Linked DNA regions of Methylomonas sp. 11b. The protein of the gene in region 2 interacts with the protein of the main gene of each other region in a pairwise test. Links are inferred from orthologs where the notes say so. Each region holds a gene or a part of one and is shown on either strand. Other genes may lie near its edges. The genes, in order: uvrD, lpdA and odhB.

What was found.
Region 1: the proteins of lpdA (region 2) and uvrD interact in binary tests that used the Escherichia coli proteins (3 or more experiments, as listed by UniProt). The link is inferred for Methylomonas sp. 11b from one-to-one orthologs.
Region 3: the proteins of lpdA (region 2) and odhB interact in binary tests that used the Escherichia coli proteins (3 or more experiments, as listed by UniProt). The link is inferred for Methylomonas sp. 11b from one-to-one orthologs.

The regions. Positions count from the first base shown.
Region 1 is NZ_KI911557.1:1,512,617-1,515,685, reverse strand. What follows is about bases 58-2,967. They hold uvrD (DNA helicase II), read right to left. Parts: upstream 2,641-2,967; coding sequence 475-2,640; downstream 58-474. Other genes in these bases: METH11B_RS0107015 (YgaP family membrane protein), read left to right, coding at 2,742-2,967; pyk (pyruvate kinase), read left to right, coding at 58-408. Outside these bases: more of pyk, read left to right, coding at 1-57; more of METH11B_RS0107015, read left to right, coding at 2,968-2,975; METH11B_RS0107010 (FxsA family protein), read right to left, coding at 3,039-3,069. UniProt on the Escherichia coli protein: A helicase with DNA-dependent ATPase activity. Unwinds DNA duplexes with 3'-5' polarity. Translocates on single-stranded DNA with 3'-5' polarity. Initiates unwinding more efficiently from a nicked substrate than double-stranded DNA.
Region 2 is NZ_KI911557.1:2,942,419-2,945,443, reverse strand. Bases 160-3,025 are described here. They hold lpdA (dihydrolipoyl dehydrogenase), read right to left. Parts: upstream 2,368-3,025; coding sequence 952-2,367; downstream 160-951. Other genes in these bases: METH11B_RS0114115 (2-oxo acid dehydrogenase subunit E2), read right to left, coding at 2,378-3,025; METH11B_RS0114125 (hypothetical protein), read right to left, coding at 408-854; METH11B_RS0114130 (hypothetical protein), read left to right, coding at 160-348. In the rest of the region: more of METH11B_RS0114130, read left to right, coding at 1-159. UniProt on the Escherichia coli protein: Lipoamide dehydrogenase is a component of the glycine cleavage system as well as of the alpha-ketoacid dehydrogenase complexes.
Region 3 is NZ_KI911557.1:5,174,480-5,177,637, forward strand. Bases 4-3,002 are described here. They hold odhB (2-oxoglutarate dehydrogenase complex dihydrolipoyllysine-residue succinyltransferase), read right to left. Parts: upstream 2,099-3,002; coding sequence 908-2,098; downstream 4-907. Other genes in these bases: METH11B_RS0124750 (Rrf2 family transcriptional regulator), read left to right, coding at 4-26; METH11B_RS0124755 (MBL fold metallo-hydrolase), read right to left, coding at 210-848; METH11B_RS0124765 (2-oxoglutarate dehydrogenase E1 component), read right to left, coding at 2,088-3,002. In the rest of the region: more of METH11B_RS0124750, read left to right, coding at 1-3; more of METH11B_RS0124765, read right to left, coding at 3,003-3,158. UniProt on the Escherichia coli protein: E2 component of the 2-oxoglutarate dehydrogenase (OGDH) complex which catalyzes the second step in the conversion of 2-oxoglutarate to succinyl-CoA and CO(2).

The DNA.
Region 1 (3,069 bases), 1.4 Mb from region 2 along the record:
GTGACCAAATCCATGCACCGGATGACCGACAAGTTCGAACGGATGGACGAAGCCATTGCGATGTCTGCAATGTATATGGCGAACCATACCAAAATCGCCGGGATAGCGTCTTTGACCGAATCGGGCTCCACGCCGCTATGGATGTCGCGGATTAGCTCGGATATTCCTATCTTTGCCTTCAGCAGCCAGGAACGCACCCTGGGTCGTGTGACCCTTTACAAAGGTGTATTCCCCATTCCGTTTGCCAAAGAGAAGATGGAATCGGTCAGCGTAACCGACAGTCTGATTAAGGCTTTGAAAGTCCGTGGTGTCGTAAAAGCGGGCGATGCGCTGATTCGCACCAAAGGCGATTTGACCGGCGCCAGCGGCGGCACTAACTCCCTGAAAGTTATCATCGTCACCGACTAATTTTTTAGTCGGCTTGCCTTGTTTCGCGGCGTTCGGTTTATCCGGACGCCGCGTCTTCAACCTATTCTAAGCAGCATCCAGTTTGGCATAAGCCAGCATCAGCCATTTGATGCCCGCGTTGCGGAAGTTGATTTGCACCCGTTCCTGTTCGCCTTCGCCTTCCATTTGCAGGACCACGCCTTCGCCGAATTTCTCGTGCCTGACAGGCTGGCCCAGTTTGTAAGTACCCTTGCTGCCCAGGCTTTTGGTTTGCGATGCGCTATTGGTCGCCGGTCTGCTGACGTTGGCGCGTAACCTGATTTCCTGAATTGATTCCTGCGGTAGTTCGCGCAAAAACCGTGAGGCGCGCGGATAGCTGTCTTTGCCGTACAGGCGCCGGGATTCGGCGTGGGTCAGATACAGCTGTTGCATCGCTCGAGTTATGCCGACGTAGCACAGGCGGCGCTCTTCCTGTAACCGGCTGGCGTCGTCCAGCGCTTGCTGAGAAGGGAATAGGCCTTCTTCTAAGCCCACTAGAAATACCAGCTTGAACTCCAAACCCTTGGCCGAATGTAGCGTCATTAACTGCACGCAATCTTCATCGACTTCGCCTTGCATTTCACCGGCTTCCAATGCGGCGTGCGCTAAAAACATGTCCAACTCGCCCATGTTCTCGGCGTTTTCACTATCGTAGTCGAACAAGCGCGCGGCGTTGACCAGTTCCTCCAGGTTTTCTACCCGGGCTTCGCCTTTGTCTTGTTTTTCTTTCTTATAAAGTTCGATCAGGCCGCTGGTCTCGACTACTTGTTTGACGGTTTCATGCAGACTCAGCTCTTTCGTCGTTTCGCCGAGCGCAAGAATCAGGTTTAAAAAGCCGCGCAAAGCATTCGCTGCGCGGGCCGGCAACTGATTTTTCTCCAACATCACCAAGGCTGCTTGCCATAGCGACAGCTGTTGTTCGCGGGCCAGAATCCGCATGTCGTCTAGGGTCTTGGCGCCGATGCCTCGGGTTGGCGTATTCACTACCCGTTCAAAGGAAGGATCGTCGTGTGGATTAGTCGACAAACGCAGATAGGCGAGGGCGTTTTTGATTTCCATGCGCTCGAAAAAGCGTAGGCCGCCGTAAACCCGGTAGGGCGTGGCGGTGGTCATCAAGCGTTCTTCGAATTGCCGCGATTGGGCGTTGGAGCGATACAGAATCGCTGTGTCGCTACGCAAGCCGCCATCCTTAACCCATTGCCGAATTTTCTCGACCACGAAATAGGCTTCGTCTTGCTCGTTAAACGCCGAATATAGAGAAATGGCCTGGCCTTCACCGGCATCGGTCCATAATTCCTTTCCCATCCGGTTGTCGTTGTTGGCGATCAAGGTATTGGCGGCTTTCAGGATATGGCCGCTGGAGCGATAGTTCTGCTCCAGGCGGACGATGCCGTGTTCGGGATAATGCTTTTGGAAATTGAAGATGTTTTCGATTTTGGCACCGCGCCAGCCGTAGATCGATTGATCGTCGTCGCCGACCACGAATAGATTGTTGTTGCCTTCGGTGAGTAAGCGCAGCCAGGCGTATTGAATGGTGTTGGTGTCCTGGAATTCGTCGACATGGACTTGTACGAAGCGCTGCCGATAAAACGCCAATAAATCTTCGTTATCGCGCAGCAATTCGTGAGCTCTGAGCAGTAATTCGGCAAAATCCACCAGGCCGGAGCGTTGGCATACTTCTTCGTACGCCAGATAAACTTGCTTCATCTGCCGGTTATAAAAATCGCCGCTGTCCTGCATGTGCTTGGCGCGGATGCCTTCGTCTTTTTGCGCATTGATAAACCATTGCGCTTGCTTGGGCGGCCATTTGCTGTCGTCCAGATTCAGGTTTTTCATCAGCCGTTTGATGATGCGCAATTGGTCGTCGCTGTCCATTACCTGGAAGGTTTCCGGCAGATTGGCTTGCTTGGCGTGTTGCCGCAGTAAACGGTGAGCCAGGCCGTGGAAAGTGCCTATCCACATGGCGCGGGCTGGAGTCTCCAGTAACTCTTCGATACGGTTGCGCATTTCGTTGGCGGCTTTGTTGGTAAACGTTACCGCCAGGATGTTATAAGGCGAAATCTGGTTGACCTGGATGTGCCAAGCGATGCGATGGACCAGCACCCGGGTTTTGCCGCTACCGGCGCCGGCCAGTACCAGCATGGCTTGCATCGGGGCAGAAACGGCCAGACGTTGATCGTCGTTTAGAGAGGTGATGATAGAAGAGACGTCCATTTTTTATAACTTGCAGATTTTGAAGAGCTGTGTATATTTGCTTGCCTTTAAGGGAAAGCCGTGCGTCGGGACTAATAACTACAACACAGAGAGGATTGGAAATGAGCTTCGATTATAAACGTTTGATCAAATTTGAGCACAACATCGGCGAGAAAGATAAGAAAGTCCGCATGGTTTCAGGGGTGGTACTGCTGAGCGTTTCGCTGTTTACCGCCAGCATATTGATGTTGTTGGTTGGTTTGGCCTTGGTTGCGACCAGTTATTCAGGCTGGTGCCCGGCATATTCGAGTTTGGATAAAAATACCTTGGGTAGCAATACGGCTTCCGAGGGCTAATCAGCCTTAGTTGCTGGCTCCGAATCCGCGATTCCGGCGCGGATTCGGATTCAAGAGACTTTGTTAATCTTGTTTGTTGTATTCGCCTTCGATA
Region 2 (3,025 bases):
AATAGTGCCGATGAGAGAGTATTAAAGGCATTGGACGGGTATTTTACTACAGCGTTTGCCCGCACTAACGCCAAACCGAGTTTGGTTACCGGTAACGATTTTGCCTTCCTGCTGGATATCGTTGGCGGGCAAGAGATAAGAAGCATCACGTTGTTAACCCCTGCTCATTGTTTTTTGATAAAGCTCGGTCCTGACGATTTCCATTACGACATAGTGATGGAGCATTTGGCCGCCTCTTTAAAACAATTGAATATCGCCGAAGATTTGGCTTATCAAATCATGGCTTTGGCGGAGAAAGGTAGAGATGGTTTGTTGGCTAGAGGCGTTGAAGTTAAGAAAGCCGCTTGAATAGCGTTTTAGTAGCTCGGGTTTCTCTCTCTTAGGGATTGCCTAAGAGAGCATTATCACTAGCTGTCGTCCTTGATCATTGCAACAAGAAAATCTACGAAGCTATGAATGGCTAAGCCGGTGCCCACTGCGCTTGCCATGTTTGCCAGTAATTTGCCGACAACGCCTAAAAGTTTTTCAAGCAGTTTGTGGCCGCCGATAATTTCTATTCCGTAGAGCAAAAATTCGCCTAAAAAATGATTGATGACGGCGAGCTTTAGATTTAGCTGGGTTCCCAATAAGCCTTGCGCTAACAAAGTGTGGGTTTCGGCACGTTGCAAGCCGTCTTTTAACGCCGAAAAATTCGGATTAAGTTCCATCCAGGCTTTTTTATAATCGTCGCGAAATTTCGGTTGAAAATACTCGCCGTTATTTATCACCTTCTCTAAAAACTGCTGCAGAGCATCAACGAAATTCAGCAACCTTTTTCTGTCATCCTCGCCAGCCCCAAAGACAAATTTTTCCACTGCTGTTCCTTCTATATGATGTCTGCGTTCTCACCGAAAAAAAATTGCAGGCTGACTTTTAACCCGCTCACGAATTTTGCGCTTAGCAAAATAAGGACTATTTCTTTACATATAGGTCGGTAATCGTCCCCTCTATCATTTCCGCCGCAAACGCAAAGGTTTCGGATAAAGTAGGATGCGGGTGGATGCTCAGGCTGATGTCTGTCGCATCGGCACCCATTTCCAAAGCCAGCACGGCTTCTGCGACTAATTCGCCCGCACCAGGCCCGGTAAAGCCGGCACCGAGAATACGGCCGGTGGTTTTGTCAGTCAGTATTTTGGTAATACCTTCGCTACGGCCCAGCGCCAAAGAGCGACCACTGGCGGCCCAAGGGAATACGGCTTTGTCGAATTCCACACCTTGCTGCTGTGCCTGGGTTTCGGTTAAGCCCATCCAGGCTACTTCGGGATCAGTATATGCTACGGACGGAATGGTCAGCGCGTCGAAACCGGCTTTATGGCCGGCAATGACTTCGGCGGCGATTTTACCCTCGTGCGTGGCTTTGTGGGCCAGCATCGGATTGCCGACGATGTCGCCGATCGCGAAAATATTGCTGACGTTGGTGCGACCTTGCTTGTCCACCGGAATGAAACCACGCTCGTCAACATTGACGCCCGCTTTGTCGGCATCGATCAGCTTGCCGTTGGGACGGCGACCCACAGCAACCAACACCGCGTCGAACACTTCCGACTCCGGTGCGCCTTTACCTTCCATCGTGACTTTGATGCCGGTATCAGTTGCTTCCATGGCCTTGACACTGGTTTGCAGCCACAGGTTTTCATACTGTTTTTTGATCTTGCGTTGTAGCGGTGTAACCAAATCTTTGTCGCAGCCGGGGATAATCTGATCCATCAATTCCACGACGCTGATTTTCGAGCCCAACGCATGGTAAACAGTCGCCATTTCCAGACCGATAATACCGCCACCCACGATCAATAATTTTTCCGGGATCGATTTCAACTCCAGCGCATCGGTCGAGTCCCAAACGCGTGGATCGTCGTGCGGAAAGCTGGGGATTTTGGTCGGCTGCGAGCCGGCGGCGATAATTGCGTTGTCGAAAGTAATGGTTTGCGCGCCGTCTTCACCGGTCACGGTCAAGCTGTTGGCCGTGGCAAATTTACCCACGCCATGGATTACGGTGACCTTGCGTTGCTTCGCTAATTTGCCGAGGCCTTGATTCAAGCTTTGGCTGACGCTTTGTTTCCAGGCACGGATTTGGTCCAAATCGATGTTAGGCTTGCCGAAAGTGACGCCGTGTTCCGCCATGGCTTCCGCTTCATGTATCACTTGCGCGGTGTGCAGCAAAGCTTTGGACGGGATACAGCCCACATTCAGGCAAACCCCACCCAACACCGGATAGCGCTCAATCAATACCACTTGTTTGCCCAAATCGGCAGCGCGGAACGCAGCCGTGTAACCACCTGGGCCGCCGCCAAGTACCAGAACTTCAGCATGCGTGACAGAATCGCTCATATCCTTACTCCTACAATAACAGCCGGCGAATGTCGCCCAGATAAGATTTCAATGCTTCCATAAAACGTGCGCCTTCGGCACCGTCTATGACGCGATGGTCGTAAGTAATATCCAGCGGCAACATCAGTTTCGGTTCAAACGCAGAGCCATTCCAAACCGGCTGCATCTTGGAGCGGGTGACGCCCAAAATCGCTACTTCCGGCGCGTTGACGATGGGGGTAAACGCGGTGCCGCCGATGCCGCCTAAGCTGGAGATGGTCATACAGCCGCCTTGCATGTCGGCCGGTTTCAATTTGCCGGTTCGGGCCAATTCGCTTTTCTCTGCCAGCTCGTTGGACAATTGGAAAATACCTTTTTTATCGACATCGCGAATCACCGGCACGACTAAGCCGTTCGGGGTATCCACGGCAATACCGATATGGAAGTAATGTTTGAAGATCAGTTTTTCGCCGTCTGGAGACAATGAGCTATTGAAGGACGGGTATTTTTGCATTGCCGCTACCAGCGCCTTCATGATGAAGATTAGGCCGGTAACTTTAACGGCGTCTTTCGCTAAGCCAGCGTTGACTGATTTGCGGAAGTCTTCCATCGCATCGATAGCCACCTCGTCGTGATAAGTCACCAGCGGCAGGTTTAGCCAGACACGGGTCAGGTTTTG
Region 3 (3,158 bases), 2.2 Mb from region 2 along the record:
ATGGCGTACCGCTAAAACAGGGTTGAGGCATTGCAATGTGTAGGATGGGTAGAGCGAAGCGAAACCCATCAAGTATCCTCAAACTGATGCGATGGGTTTCGGCTATCGCCTCTACCCATCCTACCGTTGTCAATAAAATCCGCTGGCAGCTATTTACCCAGAATGCTAGTTCCTCCGTTTTAACCTGTCCTTGGGCTGGTTTTGTTCGATTAGCGGTAGGCTCCAACAAAGGGATTGCTGCGCATTTCCACGCCAAAGGTAGATATCGGGCCATGGCCGGGGATGAATTTCACATCTTCGCCCAGGGGCCAGAGTTTTAATTCAATCGAGTCGATCAAAGTTTGATGGTCGCCTTTGGGGAAATCGGTGCGACCGATCGAGCCTTTGAATAACACGTCCCCAACCAGCGCCAAGCGCTGTGCCTCGCTGAAGAACACCACATGGCCCGGCGTGTGTCCCGGACAATGGATCACCTGTAATACCTCGTTGCCAACCTTTACCGTATCGCCGTCGTTCAACCAACGTTGAGGAGTAAAGCTTTTCGATTCCGGAAAACCGAACATCCGGCATTGCTGCGCCAAGGCCTCGATCCAGAAGGTATCTTCAATTTGCGGGCCGATGATTGGCAACGAGAGTTTTTCGGCCAACTCCGCAACACCGCCAACATGATCGAGATGGCCGTGGGTGACCAGTATCGATTCCAACGCCACGCCTTGTTTTTTGACTTCCTTCAGCAATACATCAAGGTCGCCGCCCGGATCGACCAGAGCGGCTTTATTGGTTTGTTCGCAGACCAGTAAGGTGCAGTTTTGTTGATAGGCGGTGACGGGAATAATGGTGTAGCGCATGAAATCGATGATGGCTGGAAGTTGGACTCCCGCTTGCGCGGGAGTGATGGATCAGTAAGTTAGATATTTAGTAATAAATGCGCCGGCGCTTCCAGACATTCCTTGATGATGCCCAAAAACTGCACCGCTTCCTTGCCGTCCACCAAACGATGGTCGTAGGACAAAGCCAGGTACATGATAGGCCGAATAACGATCTCACCGTTTTCCACCACCGGCCGGTCTTTGATGGCGTGCATGCCTAAAATCGCGCATTGCGGCGGATTCAGGATGGGTGTAGAGAGCATGGAGCCGAAAATTCCGCCATTCGTGATGGTAAAGGTGCCGCCGCTGAGATCTTCAACGCTGATCGAGCCGTTGCGGGCTTTATTACCAAAATCGTGTATGCCTTTTTCGATGCCGGCAAAATCCAGCTGATCAGCGTCGCGCAAAATCGGCACGATCAAGCCGCGCGGTGTGGTGACGGCGATGCCGATGTCGTAGTAGCCGTGGTAAATGATGTCGCTGCCGTCAATAGACGCGTTAATCGCCGGGAAGCGTTTTAAGCCTTCAATGGATGCCTTCACGAAGAACGACATGAAGCCCAGCTTGATGCTGTGTTTGGTTTCGAAACGATCTTTGTAGTGATTGCGCAGATCGATGACCGCACTGAGATTGACTTCGTTAAAGGTAGTCAGCATCGCCGCGTTTTGCTGGGCTTGCAGCAAGCGTTCGGCCACTTTGGCACGCAAGCGAGTCATCGGCACCCGCTGTTCCGGCCTTAGGCTGGCCACGGCTGTGGCCGATAAGGGCGAGTGGGTTTCCGTTGCCGGTGGTGGCGCGGGGGCTGGAGTAGGTGGCGCGTCTTTCGCTTGTGTGTTCAAGAAATCCAAAACATCAGTTTTCAGAATTCGGCCATGTTTTCCGGAGCCGGCGATGGCTTGCGGGTCAAGGTCTTTTTCGGCGACCAATTTGCGAACGGAAGGGCTAAGGACGGCGTCTTCGGTTTTTTCGGTTACCTGAGCCGGTTTGGCTGGCTGGGCATCCAGTTTGGCTAGTAGCTGACCGCCGACTACGGTTTCGCCGTCTTGTACCACCAGTTCTACCAGTGTTCCGGATTTTGGTGCAGGTACTTCCAGGATGACCTTGTCGGTTTCGAGGTCGGCCAGATTGTCGCCTTCGTTGACCCATTCGCCCGCCTGTTTGTGCCATGCGACTAGGGTGGCATCGGATACGGATTCGGGAAGGCTGGGGACCAGTATTTCAAAGCTCATGTGTATTTCCTTCGTTGCTGCCATAGAGCGCGGCGTTTACCACGGCGCGTTGTTCGTTGAGATGGGTTTTGTAATTGCCGACCGCCGGTGATGCCGACGCGACCCGGCCGGCATAGCTGATCGGGATATTCTTGTCTAGCAAATCGAAAAAATGGTGCTTGCTTTGGTACCAGGCGCCTTGGTTTTTCGGTTCTTCCTGACACCAGACAATATGTTCGACATTGGGGTATTTGTCGATTTCGCGTTTGAATTGCTCGTTCGGAAACGGATAGAGCTGCTCGATACGAATAATCGCGACATGGCGCAGTTGCTCCTGATCCAGGCGGCGAGCTTCCAACAAATCGAAATATACCTTGCCGGCGCACAATACGATGCGCGTGACGTGGTAGGGATCGATATCGTCCTGTTCGCCTATCACGTTCAAAAATTCGCCATGGGTCAAATCGCTTAGTGTCGATACCGCTAGCTTGTGCCGTAGCAGGCTTTTCGGACTCATGACGATAAGCGGTTTGCGATATTGGCGCAGCATCTGTCGACGCAGCAAATGAAAAATTTGTGCCGGTGTAGTGGGGACGCAGACTTGGATATTGTGGTCGGCACATAGCTGTAAATAACGTTCCAGGCGAGCCGAGGAATGTTCCGGGCCTTGACCTTCAAAACCGTGTGGCAGCAGCATGACCAAGCCGCTGAGCTTGCCCCATTTGGTTTCGCCGGAGGAAATGAACTGGTCTATGACTACTTGCGCGCCGTTGGCGAAATCGCCGAATTGCGCTTCCCAGATCACCAGTTTATTCGGTTCGGTGGAGCTGTAGCCGTATTCGAAACCCAACACGCCGGCTTCCGACAGTAAGGAGTTAAAGATTTGTGCGCGGCCCTGGTTTTCGCTTAAATGTTTGAGCGGGATGTAATTTTCGCCGTTGGCTTGATTCAGCAAAATGGCGTGGCGATGCGAGAACGTGCCGCGGCCGATGTCCTGGCCGGTCAAGCGCATATGGTATTTTTCCAATAGTAGCGTCGCATAAGCCAAATTTTCCGCAAAGCCCCAATCCATTGGAATTTC